One region of the Mesorhizobium sp. M3A.F.Ca.ET.175.01.1.1 genome, then DNA from elsewhere that is predicted to be linked to it. Evidence: predicted binding sites of a transcription regulator. Region 1 holds the regulator's gene; the other holds the start of a gene.
What was found. Region 1 encodes PhoB, which activates phosphate uptake and scavenging genes when phosphate is short. Its sites were predicted from a motif close to TGTCATNNANCTGTCAT; they were not measured.
Positions count from the first base shown of each region.

Region 1 (11,678 bases):
CCTTGTTGTCGAAGGTCAGGTAGAACACGTCCTTGTTTTCGATCAGCCGGTCGTAGCCGACGACGGGGATGCCTTCGTCCAGTGCCTTCTGCACCGCGGGCCCGATCGCCGAGGCGTCCTGCGCCAGGACGATCAGCGCGTTGGCGCCCTGCGAGATGAGGCTTTCGACATCGGTCAGCTGCTTGCCCGGATTGGACTGCGCGTCGGCGGAAATGTATTTGTCGCCGGCAGCTTCGATCGCCGCCTTCATCGCCGCTTCGTCGGTCTTCCAGCGCTCCTCCTGGAAATTGGACCACGAAACGCCGATGACCTTGTCCTTCGCCTCTGCGACCGGGGCCAACGTCATCGACATGGCGACGCCCGCCAGCATGGCGGCTGCGAATTTCTTCATGATATCCTCCCTGCGCCGTGCGTGGCGCGACCTAGTCTGGCCCGAAGGCCGGCACAAGGCTCTTTTTTTCGAGCCTCGAAAAAATACTGATCCAATGGCGGAGTGCTGTCAACTGCGATTCTGAGGGTTTTTGAGCTGACAGCAACTTTTTTTCGGGTTCCGCAATAAATAATGACAGCTTCGCCTGGTTCTGCCACTATCCACACCTGTCACCCGCTGCCCATGTCATCGGAAAGCCTGCGGTGACTGGGAGGAATGCAAACGATGTCGGTGGGAATCCGCCACGACGACCTGCGTCGGCGCAACCGTGCGATGGTGCTTGCGGCCGTGCGCCGGGGTGGGCAGCCGTCGCGCACGGAGATCGCCGCCACCACCGGGCTCAGCCATTCGACCATATCCGCGATCTCCTCCGACCTTATTCAGGAAGGCATACTCGCCGAGAGCAAGGCGAGCGAGGCGGCAGCGCTGAAGCGGGGGCGGCCACAGGTCGGCCTTGCCCTCAACCCCGAGGCGGCTGCGGTGGTCACGGTGGTGCTGTCGCTGAATTTCCTCTCCGTCGCCGTCATCGACTATGCTGGCCAGGTCATCGCCGAGGAGCAGCGCCGCCTCGACACTCTCACCCTGCCCCGCGATGAACTGATCGGCGAATGCACCGCAATCGTCCGGCGCCGGCTGGAGGACCCCGACCTCGACGTCAGCAGCGTCGCCCGCATCGCCATGGGCATCCAAGGCATCACCGATTCCCATGCCCGCTTGATGCTGTGGTCGCCGATCACGCCGCTGACCGACATTGCCTTTGCCGACATACTGGAACAGGAATTCGGCATCCCGGCCACCATGGAGAACGACTGCAACATGATGGCGGTGGCGCTGCAGTGGCGCGAACCCGAGCGCTACCGCGACAATTTCATCGCCATCCTGCTCTCGCATGGCATTGGCATGGGCCTGGTGCTGAAGGGCGAGCTGTTCACCGGCACCCATTCTTCGGGCGGCGAGTTCGGCCACATGATCCACCGACCCGGCGGTGCGCTCTGCCGCTGCGGGCGGCGCGGCTGCGTCGAGGCCTATGCCGGCAACTACGCGATCTGGCGCAACGCCATGCGGATGGGCGAGGATGCCGAGCCGGTCGACATCGGCGACGCCGACATGCGGGCTCTGGCGGCACGGGCACGCGAGAATGACGGCCCGGAGCGCGAAGCCTATCGCCGGGCGGGAGAGGCGCTGGGCTTCGGCCTCGGCAGCCTGTTCGCGCTGATCGACCCGGCGCCGGTCGCCATGGTCGGCGTCAGCGCCGCCGCCTTCGACCTGATCGAGCCGGCGCTGCGCGCAGCCATCGCCCAGACCGCCGGCGGCCAGCATTCGAAGTCGATTTCCTTCGACACCGAGCCGAATGAATTGCCGCTGATCCGCGAGGGCTGCGCCGTCCGCGCGCTGACCTTCGTCGACCAGGAGATCTTCGCGCCGGGCATCCAGGCACGGGCAGGCGCCGGAAAGAACGTGGCGTGAGCCAACGCTGCTTCGATAGATCGCCACCAATGCTGAAGGTTGGCCGGGCGCCCTCGAGGTCGGCATAAGGGTCGCCGCCGGACCTAATCCTCCCTTATCGCGTAGCCCGCCCCGCGAATGGTGCGGATGACATCCGGCATGCGGCCGTTGTTGACCGCCTTGCGCAGGCGCCCGACATGCACATCCACCGTGCGCTCGTCGATATAGATCGTCTCGCCCCAGACATTGTCGAGCAGCTGGCTGCGCGAGAACACGCGGCCGGGATGGCGCATCATGAATTCGAGCAGCCGGAACTCGGTCGGTCCGAGCCGGATCTCGCTCTTCTTGCGGTAGACACGGTGCGATTCACGGTCGAGCACGATGTCGCCGACCTTGAGCACGCTGGACAGCACCTCCGGCTTCGCGCGGCGCAGCAGCGCCTTGACGCGTGCCATGAATTCCGGCGTCGAGAACGGCTTGACCAGATAGTCGTCGGCGCCGGTCGACAGCCCGCGCACCCGGTCGCTCTCCTCGCCGCGCGCGGTCAGCATGATGATCGGCAGCCGCTCCGTCTCGGGCCGCATCCTGAGGCGCCGGCACAGCTCGATGCCGGAAACCGCCGGCACCATCCAGTCGAGCACCAGCAGATCGGGCACGTTCTCCTGCAGGCGGATCTCGGCCTCGTCGCCGCGCGTCACCACTTCGACCTGATAGCCCTCGGATTCGAGGTTGTAGCGGAGCAGCACGCCCAGCGGCTCCTCGTCCTCCACCACCATGATGCGTGGCGCGATCATTGGAAATTCACCCTTGTCGTCAGGCCGCCGGCGCCGACATCTCGTCCTGCTTCGGACGGTTTGCGGGCAATTGGGTGCCGGTCAGCACGTAATAGGCGTTCTCGGCGATGTTGGTCACATGGTCGCCGATGCGCTCCAGATTCTTGGCGCAGAACAAAAGGTGCGTGCAAGCGGTGATGTTGCGCGGATCTTCCATCATGTAGGTCAAGAGCTCACGGAAGACCGAAGTGTACTTGACGTCGATGCGCTCGTCGTCGTTGCGCAGCCTGGCGAGTGCCGCCGCGTCGCCCGCCGCATACTCCTCGATCACGCCCTGCACCTGGATCAGTACAAGCTGCGCCATGCCGTCGATGGAATGCGAGAGGTCGCGCGGCGCGGCGCTGACGCCGACGGTGCCGACGCGCTTGGCGATGTTCTTGGCGAGGTCGCCGATGCGCTCGAGGTCGCCGGCCATGCGGATGGCGCCGACCACATTGCGCAGGTCGTCGGCCATGGGCTGCCGCTTGGCGATCAGGGTGATGGCGCGGTCGTCGAGCTCGCGCTGGCGGGCGTCCATGATGGCGTCGTCGGAGACCACGCGCTGCGCCATCGCATTGTCGGAATTGAGCAGTGCCTTGGTCGAGGCGCCGACCATCGCGCCGGCAAGATCGCCCATGTCACGGATGAGCCGGCTGATCTGGGCGAGATCCTCGTCGAAGGAAGCGACCGTATGGGCCATGATTCATGTCCTCGTATGAGATCAGCCGAAGCGGCCGGTGATGTAGTCCTGCGTGCGCTTCTCGCGGGGCGAGGTGAAGATCTTCTCGGTGCGGTCGAACTCGACCAGCTCGCCGAGATACATGAATGCCGTCTGCCGGGACACGCGCGCCGCCTGCTGCATGTTGTGGGTGACGATGACGATCGTGTAGTCGGCCTGGAGTTCGTCGATCAGTTCCTCGATCTTGGCGGTCGACAGCGGATCGAGCGCCGAGGCCGGCTCGTCGAGCAGGATGACCTCGGGCTTCACCGCCACGGTACGCGCGATGCAGAGCCGCTGCTGCTGGCCGCCGGACAGGCTCTGGCCGCTGGCGTGAAGCTTGTCCTTGACCTCGTTCCACAATGCCGCGCGCTTCAGCGCCTGCTCGACGCGGCCGTCCATCTCGGACTTGCTGATCTTCTCGTAAAGCCGGACGCCGAAGGCGATGTTCTCGTAGATCGACATCGGAAACGGCGTCGGCTTCTGGAAAACCATGCCGATCTTGGTCCTGAGCAGGTTGAGGTCCTGCGAGCGGTCAAGGATGTTCTTGCCGTCGAGCAGCACCTGGCCCTCGGCGCTCTGCTTCGGATAAAGTTCGTAGATGCGGTTGAAGACGCGCAGCAGCGTCGACTTCCCGCAGCCCGACGGCCCGATGAAGGCGGTGACGCTGCGTTCGGGCAGCGTCAGGCTGATATCCTTCAGCGCCTTCGATTGGCCGTAGTAGAAGTTGAGGTTCTTGACCTCGATCTTGGCCTTCTCGACGGCTGCTTCGGCCACGTTCAAATCGGTGGACAACATCGGTTTCATCTGTCCTCTCTGCGTCCGGTAAGGCTGCGGGCGAAGATGCTCAGCCCGAGAACCGTCAGGGTGATTACGAGGGCGCCGGTCCAGGCCAGTTGCTGCCATTCCTCATAGGGGCTGAGCGCAAACTGGAAGATGGTCACCGGCAGGCTGGCCATCGGCGCGTTGAGATTGCTCGACCAGAACTGGTTGTTGAGCGCGGTGAAAAGCAGCGGCGCCGTCTCGCCGGAAATGCGGGCGATCGCCAGCAATATGCCGGTGACGATGCCCGACAGCGCGGCGCGATAGGCGACGGAGCGGATGACGATCCAGCGCGGCGCGCCGATCGCCGTGCCGGCCTCGCGCAGGGCGTTCGGCACCAGCAGAAGCATATCCTCGGTGGTGCGCACGACCACCGGAATCACCAGAATGGCAAGCGCGAAGGCGCCGGCGATGGCCGAGAAATGCCCCATCGGCCGGACCAGGAGCTCATAGACGAACAGGCCGACGATGATCGAGGGCGCCGACAGAAGGATGTCGTTGATGAACCGCACCACCGTGGTGAGCTTCGAGAAGCGCCCGTACTCGGCCATGTAGGTTCCGGCGAGCACGCCGATCGGCGTGCCGACGACGATGCCGATGATCGTCATCACGATGCTGCCGTAGATGGCGTTGAGCAGGCCGCCCGCATCGCCGGGCGGCGGCGTCATCTCGGTGAAGACGGACAGTGAGACGCCGGATAGGCCCTTGTAGAGGAGCGCGCCAAGGATCAGCGCCAGCCAGGCAAGGCCGATGCCGGCCGCGACGACGCAAAGCGTCATCATCACGGCATTCCTGCGCTTACGGCTTTGGTGGAGCGACGTGGCTGTCGACATCGGTCAGGCTCCCGTGCGGCTATCCATGCGCAGCAGCATGTAGCGCGCCATGGCGAGGATCAGGAAGGTGATGATGAACAGGATCAGGCCGAGCCCCACCAGCGAGGACGTGTAGAGGTCCCCGTCCGCTTCCGTGAACTCGTTGGCGATGGTCGCCGAGATCGTCGTGCCCGGCGCGAACAGCGAGGCGCTGATGCGATGGGCATTGCCGATGACGAAGGTGACGGCCATGGTCTCGCCGAGCGCGCGGCCAAGACCGAGCATGACACCGCCCATGATGCCGACGCGGGTGTAGGGGATGACGACGCGCCGCGTGACCTCCCAGGTCGTGCAGCCGATACCGTAGGCCGATTCCTTCAGCACCGCCGGAACCGTGTCGAAGACGTCCTTGGTGATCGAGGTGATGAAGGGCAGCACCATGATGGCAAGGATCAGCGCCGACGTCAGCAGCCCGATGCCATAGGGCGGACCGGCGAACAGGCTGGAGAGCCCCGGCACGTGGTGGAACAGGTTGATGATGAAAGGCTGCACCGTCGTCTGCAGGAACGGCGCGAAGACGAACAGGCCCCAGATGCCGTAGATGATCGAGGGAATGCCGGCGAGCAGCTCGACGGCGATGCCGATCGGGCGCCTGAGGGGGCGCGGGCAGAGCTCGGTCAGGAAGATGGCGATGCCGATACCGATCGGAACGGCAATCAGGATGGCGATCGCCGCGGTGACGACGGTGCCGTAGATCGGCGCCAGAGCGCCGAAGTTCTCCTTGACCGGATTCCAGGACTCGGTCGTCAGGAACGAAAAACCGAACTTCGACAGCGCCTGCCATGAGCCGGCAAAGAGCGAGATGGCGACGCCGCCCAGGATGAGCAGCACGAGGACGGCCGAAAGGCGCGTCGCCGTGCGGAAGATCACGTCGGTAAGGGCGAAGCGCCGGACCGTTGCTTCCCTGGTCCGCATGGCGGCCGACGTCATGGCTTCGGAAACGGCTGTCATCTAGCCCCTCGCATTTGGAAAGGAGAAACGGGAGGGCGCCGGAAGCGCCCTCCTGTTCCGGAAATTACATTCCCGAGTAGAGCGGCTTGCCGTCGTTGTCGACGATGTCCTTGCCCCACATCTCCTCGACGCTCTTCACGACCGCATCGGGCATCGGGACATAATCGAGCTCCCCAGCCATGTCGTCGCCCTTGCCGTAGGACCAGGCGAAGAACTTGAGCGCTTCGGTCGTCGCCGCCGCATCGTCGGGCTTCTTGTAGACGAGGATCCAGGTGGCGGAGGTCATCGGCCAGGATTCGGCACCTGCCTGGTTGGCAAGGATCACGCCGTAGCCCGGCTGCGAGTTCCAGTCGGCGTTGGCCGCGGCAGCCGAGAAGGCCGCTGCGGTCGGCTCGACCTTCTTGCCGTCCTTGTTGACCATGTCCGTATAGGTCAGCTTGTTCTGCTTGGCGTAGGCATATTCGACATAGCCGATCGCGCCGCCGGTCTGCGACACGTTGTTGGCGACGCCTTCATTGCCCTTGGCACCGATGCCCACCGGCCATTCGAGCGCCTTGTCGACGCCGACCTTCGACTTCCACTCGGCGCTGACGTCGGCCAGGTAGTAGCTGAAGTTGAAGGTGGTGCCCGAGCCGTCGGAACGGTGGACGACCGCGATTGCCTGGTCGGGCAGCTTCAGATCGGGATTGAGCTTCTTGATCGCCTCGTCGTTCCAGTTGGCGATCTTGCCGATGAAGATGTCGGCCAGGGTCGGGCCGTCGAGCACGAGCTCGCCCGGCTTGATGCCTTCGAGATTGACGACCGGAACGATGCCGCCCATCACCATCGGGAACTGCGCGAGCCCGGTGGACTCCAGTTCATCGCCCTTCAGCGGCGCGTCGGAAGCGCCGAATGTCACGGTCTTTGCCTTGATTTGCTTGATGCCGCCGCCCGAGCCGATCGACTGGTAGTTGAGACCGACGCCGGTCTCCTTCTTGTAGGCATCGGCCCACTTCGCGTAGATCGGATAGGGGAAGGTGGCGCCGGCACCCGAGATGTCCGCGGCCCAAGCGGCGGACAGGGTGAGCGTGGACGCCGTAGCCATTGCAATCGCAACGGCCGCCGAGCGGATGAAATGTCTCATGTGGCCTGCTCCTGTTCAGAAATATTGTCTCTCGGCACCGTCGTCTGCCGGCGCCCGCCGTGGCCAATAGCTTCCGATTATTACAGTCGCATGACAGTTTCGTGTCAGCGCGATAACGTCCGCACGGCGGCGCCCGCGCCATTCCCACGGCCCAGCCAAAGTTCGCTTCCAGAATCAGTAACTTGCGTCGCCTTTGAAGAAAAATTTATTCCGGCGGCCGGTCTGCGGCCGCCGGAATAATAAAAACCGGGCGAGAGCGCGTCGCATGAATGCCAGAGCGTGTCATGGCCAAGCCTTCGCCGAAAACAGGTCCGTTGGGGTAGAGTCGACGCTGTTTCTTGACCGGCGGTCGCTGCTCCCGCCCGTAACCGAAAGGCGGAATCGATGCAGCCATTGTCCAGACTTGGTGCTCGCTTGGTATGGTGCGATCGCACCATACGCATACGTCAACCTCGCGCGACGGTCGGCGAGCCGCGTTGTTAGCCGGCGCTGCGCCGCGCTTGCTCGTCGTTGTCCAGCCAACGCTCGAGCTTCTCGAGCAGCGCGCGCGGGCTGATCGGCTTCGGCAGGTAATCGTCCATCCCGGCCTCGAGGCAACGCTCGCGATCGCCCTTGAGCGCATGCGCGGTGACGCCGACGATCGGCACATGCGTGTCCGTCTCCGCCTCGAGCTGCCGGATGGCGGCAGTCGCCTCGAGGCCGTTCATCTCCGGCATCGACAGATCCATCAGGATCATGCGCGGGTTGAGCCGGCTGAAGGCATCGATCGCCTTGCGTCCGTTGCCGACGATCTCGAATCCATAGCCGGTCTCGCCGAGGATCTGCGTGAACACGAGCTGGTTCACCTCATTGTCCTCGGCAACGAGAATATCGAGGCCGGTTTCCCCATTGGTCGGGCGCGGTCGGGCGCGGGTCGGCGGCGGCTGCAGCAGGGCGCGGTCCGAGGCCGCCTGCGCCGCGGAGGTCTGCGAGCCGGGTCCCGCCGACATCGGCGGACGAGTGCCTGTGCTGTGGCGGTGACGCTGGATGGTGGACACCAGCGTCTCAAGCAGGATGGAGGAGCGCGCCGGCTTGATCAGCTGCGCATCGATGCCGAGGTCGCGATAGCTCGTGTTGGCAAGCGACTGGTCGACCGAGGTCAGCATGATGATCGGGGTATTGGCGAGGCCATCGTTGTTGCGCACGATCCGCGCCGTCTCCGCGCCGCTCATGCCCGGCATCTGGTAGTCGAGCACGATGCAATCGACCGGCACGCCATAGGCGGCGGCGGCGATCAGCACCTTGAGGCCTTCGGCGCCGCTTTCCGCCGCGCAGGAATCGAATGTCCATGAGGCCATCTGCTCGCTGAGGATCGACCGGTTGACGGCATTGTCGTCGATGATCAGCACCCGCGCGCCGGTCACGTCCACCGGCATGACCCGCTGCCCGCCCTGCTGCATGGCGCGCGGCAGCGTCACCGTGAACCAGAAGGTCGAGCCCCTGCCTTCGGCGCTGTCCACGCCGATCTCGCCGCCCATCAATTCGACCAGCCGCGAGGTGATGGCAAGGCCGAGGCCGGTGCCTTCGTGCCGTCGCGTCGATGATGTATCGACCTGGCTGAACTTCTCGAACACCAGCTTGAGCTTGTCTTCCGGAATGCCGATGCCGGTATCGGTGACCGAGATGGTGAGCCTCGTCCCCATTGGCACGGGCTCGCCGGTGACATCGACCAGGACATGGCCTTCGTCGGTGAATTTCACCGCATTGCCGAGCAGGTTGGTGACGATCTGCCTGATACGGCCGACATCGCCGATGAACTGGCCGTCGAGGCCGGGCTGCACGCGCACGATGAGCTCGAGATCCTTCTCCTTGGCGCGCGTCGACACCAGTGTCGCCACGTCCTCGATCGCCTCAGCGAGATTGAACGGCGCCGGGTCGAGCACCAGCTGGCCGGCGTCGATCTTGGAGAAATCGAGGATGTCGTTGATGATCGTCAGCAGCGCGTTGCCCGACTTGACGATGATGTCGGTGAAGGTCTTCTGCTTCGGATCGAGCTCGGACTTGGCCAGCAGTTCTGCCATGCCGAGCACGCCGTTCATCGGCGTGCGGATCTCGTGGCTCATATTGGCCAGGAATTCCGATTTGGCGCGGTCGGCGAGCACGGCGCGCTGCCGCGCCTCGCTGAGCTCCGCCTCGCGCTGCTTCAGCTCCGTGATGTCGGTGGTCGATCCGATCAGGTAGAGCGACCCGTCGGAAGCAATCATCGCGCCTTTGCGCGCGAACTGGTGCCGCACGCTGCCGTCCGGCAATGTCACGGTCTCCTCGGTTTCCTGCGTCTCGCCGGTGCGCAGCACCGCTAGATCGCTCGCCACGAAGGCTTCGCCGTCCGGCCCGAAGATCTCGACATCGGTCCTGCCGATCGCCTCGTCCTTGCTGAAGCCGGTAAGGTCGCACCAGCCCTGGTTGACGTAGAATTGCCTGAGGTCCGAGCGCTTGGCGTAAATCGACACCGGCACGTTGTCGATGAGGCTGCGGAACACCTCGTTCTCGCGCATGCTTTCCTTGAGCGCCCGCTCTCGCGCCTTGACCTCGGTGATGTCGGTGCTGGAACCGACCAGGTGCACCGTGCCGTCGATCGCCACGAGGCGGCTTTTGCGGGTCATCAATTGCCGGACCGTTCCATCGCGATGGGTGACCGGCTCCTCGACCTCCCGCCCCTTGCCGGTGGTCATGACCTCGGTATCGTCATGGCTGTAGCTTTCGGCATCGTCGGTGCCGAACAGCTGGCGGTCCGTCTTGCCGATGACGTCTTCCTTGGCGATGCCGGTCAGCGCGCACCAGGCCTTGTTGACGAACTCGATGCTGAGGTCCTCGGCCTTGATGAATGCCGCCACCGGCAGCTCGTCCATGACGTGCCGGTAGAGATCGGTCTGGCGCATCGAATCGTGCAGCGCCTTTTCGCGGTTTTTGATGTCGGTGATATCGATATAGGAAATCAGCCGCTTGCCGTGGGCAAGCGGTGCCAGCGATGCAATCAGCGTGCGGCCGTCATTGCGCGGCAACTCCCTGGAGCCCGTCGCGCCGGCCGTGATCTCGGCCTCACGCTCGGCAATGTGGCGCTGCCAGGCCGCCTCCTCGGTGCCGTATGGGTCGGCATCGCGGGTCGCCTCCATCAATTCGCGGAAAGTGCAGCCAACCATGGCGCGACGCGGATCGACCTTCCAGAAATCGTAGAAGGCCCTGTTGATGATCTCTACCTTGAGACTGCCATCGAGGACGATGACCCCGATCGGCATCGAATCGACCATCAGGCGAAGATCGGTGAGTGCCTGCGAAATGCCGGCTGCGTGCTGTTCATGGGCAGGGCACACCACTTCCTTGCCGCGCGGAAAATCGCGCGTATCGCTCGCCCCGAACGTTTCGTCCCTACCCGCCATTCCCACCCCCAGGCTGATCCTTCCGGGTCCGTCGGCGGAATGTGCCCGACAAGCATTAACGATCCGCTAACCTTAACGATTCGCAACCAGACACGCGGCCGCTCGTTTCGGACGCAGGTCTGACCGGCTGCGATAATCGGTCCGTTGGCGCGGCAGCCGTCGCCGGGTTATAAGATGCGGGGGGTATGCTTATGCTTGGTCGATTGCTGGCTTTTGTCTTGTGCCCGGCGCTGCTTGCGGCAAGCGGTTGCGCCCGCAGCGACGACGGCACGGTGATTATCCCCAAACCGCTCGACGTCAGGCGCGTCTGGGACAAGGCCCCGCCGGGAGCGGCTCCTCCAAGTCAGACGGCCGCGGATGTGTTTCCTCAGCCGCCGCCGTCTCCGCCGACGACTGCGGCTCCCCGCAGATACTTCAAGCCGTCAGCGGGAACGCCTTCCCTGAACCAGCAAGATGCAGCTTCCGGGCCGCAGAGGTCGCTCGCCTGCAGGAACGTCAGCGAACCCGGCAAACGCTATCGCGTCGTGTGCAAATAGCTCTCGTCGTGTCTTCGTCATCCTGAGCCGGAGCAAGCAAGCGATGCGAAGCGGCTTCGGCGCAATGCGATGTTCCCGAACGGTGAGACTGTGGCCGCCCGTTCCTGCGCCCGGCTACGGCAAAATCGCGGATAGACCGTTTGTATAGCTGGCGCGCCATGCCGCCTGCGATAGAATGAACCATTGCTTTTTCATGTCTGATCGAGGCGCGCCGAAGGGCGCTGCCGTTTCGGTTCGCAGCCGCCCGGGCGCGCCTGCGGTCACGGACGGCTGATGAAACCATTGGCAGGCGTTTGACGTTATCGGCGGAACGCAAGGAGACCGAAGATGTCCATTCACTTCACCGTCTCTGGCCTGACCAGGAACCTGATCCATTCCCTTGGGCTGGATCACGAGCGCACGCCGAGACATCTGACGCCTGAGCAGAACCTTTTGCTGGAATGCTATCTGGCCGGGCAGATTCCGGATTCGGCCTGGAACGACTATGTCTACGAAATGCCGGAGCTGGGAAAGCACGTCGTTGCGCGGCGTTCTGGCAAAAGCGCGTAGCGG
Region 1 is NZ_SRTP01000002.1:383,573-395,250, forward strand. It holds gene xylF (D-xylose ABC transporter substrate-binding protein) at 1-391, opposite strand, end outside; gene EN818_RS06490 (ROK family protein) at 656-1,897, shown strand; gene phoB (phosphate regulon transcriptional regulator PhoB) at 1,981-2,670, opposite strand; gene phoU (phosphate signaling complex protein PhoU) at 2,690-3,391, opposite strand; gene pstB (phosphate ABC transporter ATP-binding protein PstB) at 3,410-4,213, opposite strand; gene pstA (phosphate ABC transporter permease PstA) at 4,210-5,061, opposite strand; gene pstC (phosphate ABC transporter permease subunit PstC) at 5,065-6,051, opposite strand; gene pstS (phosphate ABC transporter substrate-binding protein PstS) at 6,116-7,174, opposite strand; gene EN818_RS06525 (response regulator) at 7,654-10,590, opposite strand; gene EN818_RS06535 (hypothetical protein) at 11,454-11,675, shown strand.

Region 2 (11,678 bases), on a different contig from region 1:
GTCTCGATCAGCACCGCAAGCTGAAGTTCGCCGCGACCGGAGACGAAGAAGGAATCCTTTTCCGCCGATTCCTCGATCTTGAGCGCGACATTGCCCTCGGCCTCGCGCAGCAGGCGGTCGCGGATGACGCGGCTGGTCACCTTGTCGCCCTCGGTGCCGGCAAGCGGGCTGTCGTTGACGAGGAAGGACATGGTCACGGTCGGCGGGTCGATCGGCTGCGCATGCAGCGGCTCGCTCACCGTCGGATCGCAGAAGGTGTCGGCGACGGTGCCTTTCGACAGGCCGGCGATGGCGACGATGTCGCCCGCCTGGGCCTCGTCGATCGGCTGGCGCTCGAGGCCGCGGAAGGCGAGGATCTTGGACACACGTCCGGTCTCGATCTGGGTGCCGTCATGGTGCAGCACCTTGACCGGCTGGTTGGCCTTCAGCGAGCCCGACTCGATGCGGCCGGTGATGATGCGGCCAAGGAACGGATTGGCTTCCAGGATGGTGCCGATCATGCGGAACGGACCGGGATGCACCGTCGGCGCCGGCACATGCCTGACGACGAGGTCGAACAGCGGCGCAAGGCCCTGGTCCTTCGGGCCTTCCGGATTCTCCGACACCCAGCCGTCGCGGCCCGAACCGTAGAGAATCGGGAAATCGAGCTGCTCGTCGGTGGCGTCGAGCGCGGCGAACAGGTCGAACACCTCGTTGACCACCTCGATGTGGCGGGCGTCCGGCCGGTCGATCTTGTTGATGACGACGATCGGCCGCAGGCCGACCTTGAGCGCCTTGCCGACGACGAATTTGGTCTGCGGCATCGGCCCTTCGGCGGCGTCGACCAGCACGATCGCCGAATCCACCATCGACAGGATGCGTTCGACCTCGCCGCCGAAATCGGCGTGTCCGGGCGTGTCGACGATGTTGATGCGGGTGCCTTTCCAGTCGACCGAGGTCGCCTTGGCCAGGATGGTGATGCCGCGTTCCTTTTCGAGGTCGTTGGAATCCATGGCGCGCTCGGCGACGCGCTGGTTGTCGCGGAAGGCGCCGGATTGTTTGAGAAGCTGGTCGACGAGGGTGGTTTTGCCATGGTCGACGTGCGCGATGATCGCGATATTGCGGAGATTCATTTGTCTGGTCTCGGGAGCGTTGCAGGCAGCAGGCTTAACAAGCGCCGCCATTTTCGGTTGCGCGGCTCATACAAGGTTTTTCGCATTTGCGAAAGGGGACGCCGCGCCCCAAATACATGGTCACTGATTCTTAAACGTCTTGGTGTGAAATGATTCCGTTAACCAAGGCGGAACCTTTGCGGGGCCGGGCAGTTCGATGTTCATGACCGATCAGATGTCCAGATTGCGTCCGGTTTTCGCGTGGGCGGCGCTTGGCGTCCTCATCGCGGCAGGAGCCGCGCAGTCGGCCGCGGCCTTGAAGGAAGCCAATCCGGCGCGGCCGTCCGGCACGCAGACGGCTCAGCAGATGTTCGCCGACGCCCCCGAGGGCGTCGACCCGATCGTCACCGGCCCGGTCAGCGCCGCCTTCAAGCAGCGGCAGCAGGCGGCCAACTGCGACACGGCCGTCTGGCCGAATATTCCCTCGACCTGCTACCCGGATTGACGACGGCGCCACAGGAACCCTGGCGGGACAGCACCCCCCCTCTGCCCTGCCGGGCATCTCCCCCTCAAGGGGGGAGATTGGCAGTTTGCCCCCACCGCCGCGTCCTGCAGCGTTGGAAATTGGCGAAAGCTAATGCGAAATCCGATCTCCCCCCTTGAGGGGGAGATGGCCGGCAGGGCAGAGGGGGGTGCTGTCCCGCCGACGTATTCAGATTAGGCCGACCGCACAGGATCGAGCGTGACCTTGTAGAGCTCGTTGTCGTCGCGGTCCATCAGCCGCACGGTGAGTTGTTCGGTGGCGCCGGAAATGTCGACCAGGCCGAAGAACTGCAGGCCCGCCGAAGGCGGCAGGTTCTGGCCCTGCTCGGCGGTCGGCGCCTTGATGAACTTGAGCTCCGGCCCGAAAGTCATGTCGAAATTGTTGGGGCCGAAGGTGCCGGCGTGGATCGGGCCGGAGACGAATTCCCAGAACGGGCTGAAATCCTGGAACTGCGCCTTGTCGGGGTTATAGTAGTGGGCCGCCGTATAGTGCACGTCGGCGGTGAGCCATACCGTGTTGCTGATGCCGGCATTCTTGATATAGCGCAGCAGGTCGGCGATCTCGAGCTCCCGGCCCTTCGGCAAGCCGTTGTCGCCATTGCTGAGTGCCTCGGCGCCGGTTTTCTTGGCGGCGTCGTTCCAGACGACGAGGCCAAGCGGCATGTCGGCCGCGATGATCTTCCAGGTCGCCCTGGAATTGGCGAGCTCGCGCTTCAGCCACTTGGTCTGCTGCTCGCCGAGCAAGCGCGATTGCGGCGTCATCGTGTCCTCCATGCCCGGGCCGTTCGGGCCGCGATAGGAGCGCATGTCGAGGAAGAACACGTCGAGCAATGGTCCATAGGCGATCTTGCGGTAGACGCGACCCGGTTCCGACGGCTCGTAGCGGATCGTCGTCATCTCGTGGAAGGCGCGCGCCGCGCGGGCCGCCAGCACATGGATGGATTTTTCCGAGTAGCGGTCGTCGGCTGTGAGATCCTTCGAATCCGACCAGTTGTTGACGACCTCATGGTCGTCCCACTGGTAGAAGGTCGGGCAGATCGCGCTCAAGCCCAGCACGTTCTTGTCCATCATGTTGTATTTCCACTGGTCGCGGTACTCATCCAGCGTCTCGGCTACCTTGCGCTTGCCGTCGATCATGACGACGTTCTTCCACTTGCCGCCACCGGGCAGGTCGACCTCGTCCTTCATCACGCCGTCGGCATAGATCGTGTCGCCGGAGTGGAGGAAGAAGTCGGGCGTGTGCTTGCCGATCGTGGCGTAGGTCTTCATGCCGGTCTCGTCGATGCCCCAGCCTTGGCCGGCAGTGTCGCCCGACCAGGCGAAGCGGATATCGCGTTTGGACGCAGGCGCGGTGCGGAAGCGGCCGACGATCGGCTCGGAGACAGCGTTGATGTCAGAAAGGTCGGCGGCGACCATGCGGTAGAAGATGTCCTGGTCGGCGGCGAGATCGGCGAGCAGCCGCTTCACCGTGTAGTCGCTGGCCGGCGACGTATCGAGCGGCGCGAGCTTGGTCGCGTTGGCGAAGCTCTCCGTCGACGACACTTCGAACATGACGCGAGCCGGGCGGTCGGTGCGGGTCCAGACCATGCCGGACGTGGCATCGACATCGCCCGACTGGACGCCATGGGTGAAGACTGGCCGCTGGCTGGCGCGCGAATAGTAAGGCAGCGCGAGCCCGGAGGCACCGACAAGGCCGAGTGCGCTGGCCGAAGTGACGAAAGCGCGGCGGGTCAACGAGAACTTGTTCATGGCTGTCTCCGGGATGGCATTGAACATCGCCGGCCAAGCTCCCGCCTCAATGTTTCAGGCGCATCTCGGAACCATGAAGTTTTGATAACAGTGAACAGGCGATCTCCCCCCTCGAGGGCCCTCGAGGGGGGAGATTGGCGCCTCAAGCCGCCTGCGGTTCCGCCTCGAAGGCCGGCTTGCTGGTGTTGATCAGCAACGAGATGCAGGCGGCGGCAATGCCGGTCATGCCCGCTATCAAGAAGGCAAGCTCGTAATTGCCCTGGAGTTCGCGCATCGTGCCGCCGAAGGCTGCTGCCGCTGCCGCGCCGACCTGGTGCCCGGCGACGATCCAGCCGAACACGATCGGACCGCTGCGGTCGCCGAAGGCCTCGTTGGCGAGCCGCAGCGTCGGCGGCACCGTGGCGATCCAGTCGAGCCCGTAGAGCACGGCGAAGATGATCAGGCTGGTGGCTGAGAAACCGGAATAGGGCAGGTAGATCAGCGACAGGCCGCGCACGGCGTAATACACGCCGAGCAGCTTGCGCGGATCGAAGCGGTCGGTGAGCCAGCCCGACAGCGTCGTGCCGATCAGGTCGAAGATGCCCATCATCGACAAGAGTCCGGCCGCCTGCACCTCGCCGATGCCCATGTCGCCGCAGAAGGCGATGAGATGGGTGCCGACGAGACCATTGGTGGTGAAGCCGCAGACGAAGAAAGTGGCGAACAGGTACCAGAACACCCGCGTGCCGGCAGCGCGGCGAAGCGTGTTCAGCGTGTGCGTCAGGAAATTGCCCTGCGAAGCGGGGGAGACCGGCGGAACGTCGTCGGCGTCGGCGCCGTAGCGGACCTGACCGATCGAGGCCGGGCGCTCCGGCACCAGCAGAAGGACGAGCGGCACCAGCGCTGCCGTCGCGATCGAGACGGCGATCGCCACCGGCTTCCAGCCGCCGGCCTGCGCCAGCGAGGCGATGAGCGGCAGGAACACCAGCATGCCGGTGGCGCTCGACGCCGACATCAGGCCCATCATGAGGCCGCGATTGGTCTTGAACCAGCGATTGACGATGGTGGCGCCGAGCACGCTTGCCACTGCGCCCGAGCCGATGCCGGAAAACACGCCCCAGGTGATGAAGAGATGCCAGGGCTTGCTCATCAGCAGGCTGAGCGCCGTCGAGCCCGACATGATCAGCAGCGCGGCAAGCAGGGTGCGGCGCAATCCGATGCGTTCCATCAATGCCGCGGCGAACGGGCCGGTCAGGCCATAGAGCAGGATGCCGACGCCGGCGGCCATCGAAATGACGTCGCGCCGCCAGCCGAAACTCTCTTCCAGCGGCAGCATCATGACGGCCGGCGCCGAGCGGAGCCCGGCCGCGATGAGCAGGCAGAAGAAGATGACCGCGACGACGACAAAAGCGTAGCGCTGGCCAAACGGGCGGGACTGAGCTATCATGTTACTGACCGGTACGTTGCAATGGGATGGCGCCATACATACGTACCGGTCAGTAACATTGTCAAGCGAGTTGGTTGATGCCATCGGACAATAAAATTGAAGGATCGATCAGCGAGGCGCCTGCCTCGACGCCGAAGGCCGCCGACAAAATCCTCGGCGTGGCGCGCGACTTGTTCTATCGCGAAGGCATCCGGGCGATCGGCGTCGACGAGATCGTCAAGCGCGCCGGTGTGACCAAGCCCAGCCTCTACCGCAGCTTTCCGTCGAAGGACCAGCTCGCGGCTTCCTACCTGCGCCAATACGATCGCGAATTCTGGCAGCGCTTCGACGAGGCCGTCGAGGCCCATCCGGGTGACCCGCGCGCGCAGATCGGTGCTTTTTTGACCCGCGTCGGCAAACGCACGCAGCGGCCGGATTACCGCGGCTGCGGCATGACCAACGCCGCGGTCGAATATCCCGAGCACGGCCATCCGGCGCGCGTCGTCAGCGAGGCCAACAAGCAGGAACTGCGCCGGCGCCTGCGCGCCATGGCGGCGGCGATGGGCGCGGCGGACCCGGACACGCTTGGCGACGGTCTGCTGCTCCTCATCGAAGGCGCCTATATCAGCGGCCAGCTGTTCGGCCTCGGCGGACCGGCGGCATCGGTCGCCCGCAACGCCGACCTGCTGGTCGAAGCGAGCTTGAAGAAATAGCGGGTGGCGCTACGCTTCGACAACTCAAATGGGAGTTGTCAGCGATGCGTGCTCTTCTGATCTCGCTTGCCGTTGCCGGTCTCTGCCAGGCGGCGCGTGCGGGCGAGATTTCCAGCGTCTACACCGATCTCGACTGGAAGAAGGACTGCGTGACCTACGCCCAATCCGAGGAGGGCGAAGGCGACTGGGCGAGCCTCGCCTGCTCGGGCTATCGCGGCTATCCGGTGCTGATCGCTTACGACGACGCACGCGAATCCCTCTATTACGGCTTTCCCTCCGACGACATGACCGCCGTCTGGGAGAGCTTTTCCGGCCTCAACACCGCGGGGCCGAAGGTCGAATGGCGGATCGAGACCAATGGCGACAAAGCCGTGCCCTTCGCCGTCATTCATCGCCGCGAGATCAGCAATCCCGACAACGAGAACAAGCCGACCGAGGTGCTGGTCGTCGCCAAGGTGGCGCAGCCGGAAGAGCATGGCGGCTGCACGATCGGCCTGGTGCTCGCCACCGGCAATCCCCAGGCCAACGATCAGGCGCGCAAACTCGCCGATGAAAAGGCGAAGGGCTTCGCCTGCGGCAAGGACAAGCGTGAGGTGATCGGCAGCGTCCCCGACTTTGGCCGGGTCGACAACTGACTACTTGACCGTCTTCGCCCGCTCGATCGCCTCGACGATCATCCTCTTGGCGTATTTGGAATCGTGCCAGCCCTCGATCTTGACCCATTTGCCGGGCTCGAGATCCTTGTAGTGCTCGAAGAAGTGCTGCACCTGCTGGCGCGTGATCTCGGGCAGGTGGGTGTATTCGGTGACGTTCTCATAGCGCAGCGTCAGCTTCGGCGAGGGCACCGCGATCACCTTCTCGTCCTGGCCGGCATTGTCTTCCATGATCAGCACGCCGATCGGCCGCACATTGATGACGCAGCCCGGCACCAGCGCGCGCGTGTTGCAGATCAAAACGTCGATCGGGTCGCCGTCGCCCGACAGCGTATGCGGCACGAAACCGTAATTGCCGGGATAGCGCATCGAGGTGTGCAGGAAGCGGTCGACATACAGCGTGCCGGCGTCCTTATCCATCTCGTATTTGATCGGCTCGCCGCCGATCGGCACCTCGATGATGACGTTGATGTCCTCAGGCGGGTTCTTCCCCGTGGCAATCGCTTCGATACGCATGGCGTGGTCCCTCTCTCGGTTGCAAGACCGATAGCGGGGGACGCATCATGGTGCAATGCGTCGAATAGCGCCGAATGCTAATGGACGCGCACAGTTTGTGATGGTTTGTAACCTGATGCAGGCCGGCCCGAGTACGGAGCGGTTTTGGGAGAAGACATGCGCCGAAACAGACAATCCGTTTCCGCGCGTCCGGCGCCTTTCATTCCCAAACGAAAGCGATCTTCTTCAGCGCCTTCTGCTCGAATACCTCGACGCCTTCGGCGATATCGCGGCCGCCTGCTCCGGAATAGAAGGCGAGCGCGTTCTGGTTGTCTTCAAGGGCCCAAACCACCAGACCCTTCAGACCGTGGTCTGCCAGGCGGCCCCGCGCTGCCCTGAAAAGCCGGCTGCCCAGCCCGATGCCCTGATATTCCGGGCGCAGGTAAAGCTCATAGATTTCGCCCTGCTGCCTGAGTTCCTTGGCGCGATTCTTGCCGATCGTGGCATAGCCGGCGATCGTGCCGCCGATCTCGACCACCAGCACCGTCGCCGCGCGGCGAATCGCATTGGCCCACCAGTCGGGGCCGCGCCGATTGATCATCGAGGTCAGCGTGCGATGGGGGATGATGCCGGAATAGGCGCCGCGCCAGGCCTCCTGATGCACCTCGGCGATGGCGTTGGCATCGCGTGGCTCGGCTTTCCTGATGTCGATGATCAGCGTGTTCATGATTTCTTAACCATAAACCCGCATCGGCCGCTTGCAAAGAGTCCGCCCGAGGGCGCTTGCTCTTTCGCACAATCGTTCCTGACAGGTGGCGAAAGCGCGGAAAACGGCCTCGGACGGGCTTTTCGCTCGATCAGATTTCGACGAGGTGGTCTTCGAGCTCGTTAACGTCGTCGGCGGTGACCGGGAAGTGCTCGGCCAGCATCGCGCCGACTGATTCGACCGCCTTGACGAAACCGTCGGCGAGGCGATCGTCGCCGGCATGCGCGGTGAGATCCCGCACCACACCGTCCCAGACATGCTGGCCGACCTTGGCGTCGATGCCTGAGTCGGCCACCACCTCGGCATAACGCTCGATGATGGAGACGAAGATCAGCACGCCGGTGCGCGCCGCGGTGCGATGGACGTTGCGGGCAAGGAACTGCTTCATCGCATTGTCGTGCGCCGCCTGGTAGCGCAGCCTTCTCGGCACGAAATGGATGCGCAGGCCGGGCAGCGCCCACAACAGGACCAGCACCGAGGCCAGCGCCAGGAGTTCGGCCAGGACGAAATGCGGCAAGCGCATGGTCAGCCACCACGCTTCCAGCCCGTACGCCACGCCGAGGCTGACGATGAGCGCGGCGAGCGAGACCGCGAAGGCGGCCTGGAAGAAATAACTGTCGCTGGCGCGCGCCACGACGCAATAGATTTCGCCGTCGGTCTTTGCCTCGGCCGCGCTGATCGCGGCGGCGATGCGCTCGTGGTCCTCAGGGCTGATCGGTCGTGTTGCCATGGATCTCACCAGCTTCCCGAGGAACCGCCGCCGCCGGAGGAGCCGCCGCCGCCCGAGAACCCGCCGCCGCCGCCGGACGACCAGCCGCCGCCGGAGCTGCCTGACGACCAGCCGCTACTGGACGACCGCCGTCCCGGCTCGAAGGTCATCCCCAGCCAGCGGTAGCGGCCGGGGCCGATCTTCTGGCCGAAGATCGGCGGCAGGATGGAGGCGGCAAGACTGCCGACCAGGATTATGATCCAGATCGTGATAAAGATCGTGAAGAACAGGTCGTCCGAGTTGAAGGGCGCCTGCTCGTTGCGCTTGCCGCGCGCCTCGAGCTCTTCCGGATTGCCCTCCAGCACCATGATCATGTCGTCGACGGCCTTGGCTATGCCGCCGGAGAAGTCGCCGGCGCGGAAGGCCGGCACCATGTCGTTCTCGATGATCAGCTTGGTGTGCAGGTCGGTCAGCGTACCTTCCAGGCCATAGCCGACCTCGATCCGCATCCTGCGGTCGTTCGGGGCCACCAGCAGCAGGACGCCGTTGTTCTCCTTGGCCTGGCCGAGCTTCCAGAACCGGAAAAGACGATTGGCATAGGGCTCGATCTCCTCGCCACCGAGGCTGGGAATGGTGGCGACGACGATCTGGTCGGAACCCTTCTTCTCGAAATCGGCGAGTTTCTGGGTCAGCGCGGCTTTGGTGCCAGCGTCGATGATGGCGGCATTGTCGACGACGCGGCCGGTGAGGGCGGGAAGGTCGGCGGCGAGCGCGGCAAGGGGAAGGAGGAGAAGGCAAAGGAGGCCAAGAAGGGTGAGGGAAGCATTCCTTCGCGCCCCCCTCTGTCCTGCCGGACACCTCCCCCTCAAGGGGGGAGATTGGCAGCTTAAGCGTCGGATCTCCCCTTCCGACGTTGGAGATTGGCGAAGGTGGATGCGACAGCCAATCTCCCCCCTCGTGGGGGAGATGTCCGGCAGGACAGAGGGGGGCGCGAAGGAACGCAAAGTCGGCGAGCTCGATAGATCCAGTAGCCGCTCACCCGCCCTGCTTGGTGCCGAAATCAACCTTCGGCACCTGCATCTTGTCTTCCTCGACGGTGAAGTTCGCGAACGGCTCGTTGCCGCGGAACCAGAAGGTCGCCCACAGCACCGAGGGGAAGGTTCTCAGTGTCAGATTGTAGTCCTTGACCGCCTGGATGTAGTCTCGGCGGGCGACCGCGATGCGGTTCTCGGTGCCTTCGAGCTGCGCCTGCAGCGCGAGGAAATTCTGGTTCGCCTTGAGGTCGGGATAGGCTTCGGACACAGCGATCAGCCGCGACAGCGCGCTGGTCAGCCCGGCCTGGGCATCCTGGAACTTCTTGAGGGCTTCCGGATCCTTCAGCGTTTCCGGGGTCACCGTGATCTGCGTTGCCTTGGCGCGTGCCGCGACCACCGCGTCGAGCGTGTCCTTCTCATGCGACGCATAGCCCTTGACCGTCTCGACCAGGTTCGGGATCAGGTCGGCCCGGCGCTGGTACTGGTTCAGCACCTCGCTCCAAGCCGCCTTGGCATTCTCCTCCGCCGTGGGAATGGTGTTGTAGCCGCAGCCGGCAAGCAGCGGCAGCACGAACGCCATCATCAGCAAGGCTGGAAGGGTGCGGAAGACGGAGGGTGGGGAGAGGCGCTGGGCAAACATGATGGTCCCTCGATGGAAGATGCAGGCCGAAGCAATACCACAATCGAGGCTCAAGAAAATGACCCTGGCCGTTATGGCGCGTTGCCGTCCCGACGCGACAACACCCTGTGAATGGCGGCGCGAACCGGCTAAGCTTTCGGTGAGAAAGGACATTTGCCATGGCCGAGCGCCGGGACGATGACACGGAATCGCGCCGCATCCTGGAGCGCGTGGCGCGCGAGACGACGCCGGGCGGCAAGTCTTTCATCGCCCGAACGGTGAAGGGTGCGCATGACCGCGTCACCGCCGCGGACGTCGATCGCTCCGATCCGATCGAATATTGGGGCACCCGCATCGGCCGAATGCTCGGTCTCATCATCGCCATTGGGCTGCTGGCCTGGCTGGTGTATGTCGCCTCGCGGGGCGGCTAAGGCGCGTCGCGCTGAAACGGATCCAGGCCGCGATTTAGGTCTTTGTTTTCGCAAAACCGCTGCACACTTTTACGCGACATGCAGTAGGAATCGAATTCCATGAATGCAGCAAGAAGCGACGCGCCGCGTGCGGTCATCGTCATCTCCAGCCATGTCGCCCGCGGATCGGTCGGCAACCGCGCGGCCGTCTTCGCGCTGGAGACGCTCGGCTTTCCGGTCTGGGCGGTGCCGACCGTCATCCTGCCCTGGCACCCCGGCCACAGCCGCGCGACGCGCATCGTGCCGCCGCTCGACCAGTTCAAGGCGCTGCTGGCCGATCTCGAACGCGCGCCGTGGCTGGGCGAGGTCCGGGCCGTGCTCTCGGGCTATCTCGGCGAGGCCGGCCAGGCCGAGGCCGTCGCCTCGTTGGTCGCCGCCGTGAAGGCCAGAACCCCGGACGCCCTCTATGTCTGCGACCCGGTGATGGGCGATTCCGGCGGCCTTTATGTGCCGGAACCGACGGCAGCTGCCCTGCGCGACATGCTGATGCCGATCGCCGATATTGCCACGCCCAACCGCTACGAGCTCGAATGGATGGCCGGAGCGCCGCTGCCGGATATCAAGTCGGTGATGGCGGCGGCCCTGCCTGCCGGCCCCTCGACGATGCTGGTGACCTCGGCGCCGTCGATGATGGCAGGCGGCACCGGCAATTTCCTGCTCGACGGCGGCCAGGCGCTGCTGGCCGAGCACCGCCTGATCGAGAAGCCGCCGAACGGGCTGGGCGACCTGACGGCGGCGGTCTATCTCGCCCGCGTCCTTTCCGGGCAGCCGCCGGTCAAGGCGCTGCAATCGACCACGGCCGCCGTCTACGAGATCCTGGCGCGCACGGCAAAACGCGGCGGCGACGAGCTGCAGCTCGAGACCGATGCGCAGAGCCTGTCGCATCCGATGGCCATGGTGCAGCTTCGCCATCTGCTCCATCCCGGACGGGACAAGCGGGCGTGAAACTCGCCGGCGTCGATGGCTGCAAGGCGGGCTGGATCGTCGTTCATCGTGAAGCCGGGACCGAACCATCGGTCTCGGTTTTCCCGAGCTTCAAGCTGCTGCTCGATGCACTACCCGACGCTATCGTTGCCGTCGACATGCCGATCGGCCTGCCGGACTTCTCGCGCCGCGGCGGCCGGGGGCCGGAAGCGCTGGTGCGGCCTTTGCTCGGGGCGCGGCAGTCGAGCGTCTTTGCCATTCCCTCGCGCGACGCGCTCTATGCCGACACCGGCGACTTCACCACGGTCGAAGCCTGGTATGCCGCGCACCGGCGGGCAAGCGCGGTGGGGATTGCCACCTCCGATCCGCCGCGCGGGGTCTCGATCCAGGCCTTCGGCATTTTTGCCAAGATCCGCGAGATCGACGCTTTGCTGATCGCGCAGCCAGATTTGCGCGGCCGCATCTTCGAATCGCATCCGGAAGTGGCCTTCTGCCGGTTGAACGGCG
Region 2 is NZ_SRTP01000008.1:149,307-160,984, reverse strand. It holds gene typA (translational GTPase TypA) at 1-1,112, opposite strand, end outside; gene EN818_RS19435 (hypothetical protein) at 1,309-1,596, shown strand; gene EN818_RS19425 (alkaline phosphatase) at 1,809-3,383, opposite strand; gene EN818_RS19420 (MFS transporter) at 3,526-4,809, opposite strand; gene EN818_RS19415 (TetR/AcrR family transcriptional regulator) at 4,887-5,501, shown strand; gene EN818_RS19410 (hypothetical protein) at 5,546-6,136, shown strand; gene ppa (inorganic diphosphatase) at 6,137-6,670, opposite strand; gene EN818_RS19400 (GNAT family N-acetyltransferase) at 6,870-7,376, opposite strand; gene EN818_RS19395 (TPM domain-containing protein) at 7,507-8,145, opposite strand; gene EN818_RS19390 (YgcG family protein) at 8,151-8,993, opposite strand; gene EN818_RS19380 (LemA family protein) at 9,160-9,798, opposite strand; gene EN818_RS19375 (hypothetical protein) at 9,957-10,208, shown strand; gene pdxY (pyridoxal kinase PdxY) at 10,308-11,192, shown strand; gene EN818_RS19365 (DUF429 domain-containing protein) at 11,189-11,678, shown strand, end outside.
Region 2: the regulator PhoB is predicted to act here: its motif matches at 3,457-3,473, upstream of EN818_RS19425 (alkaline phosphatase).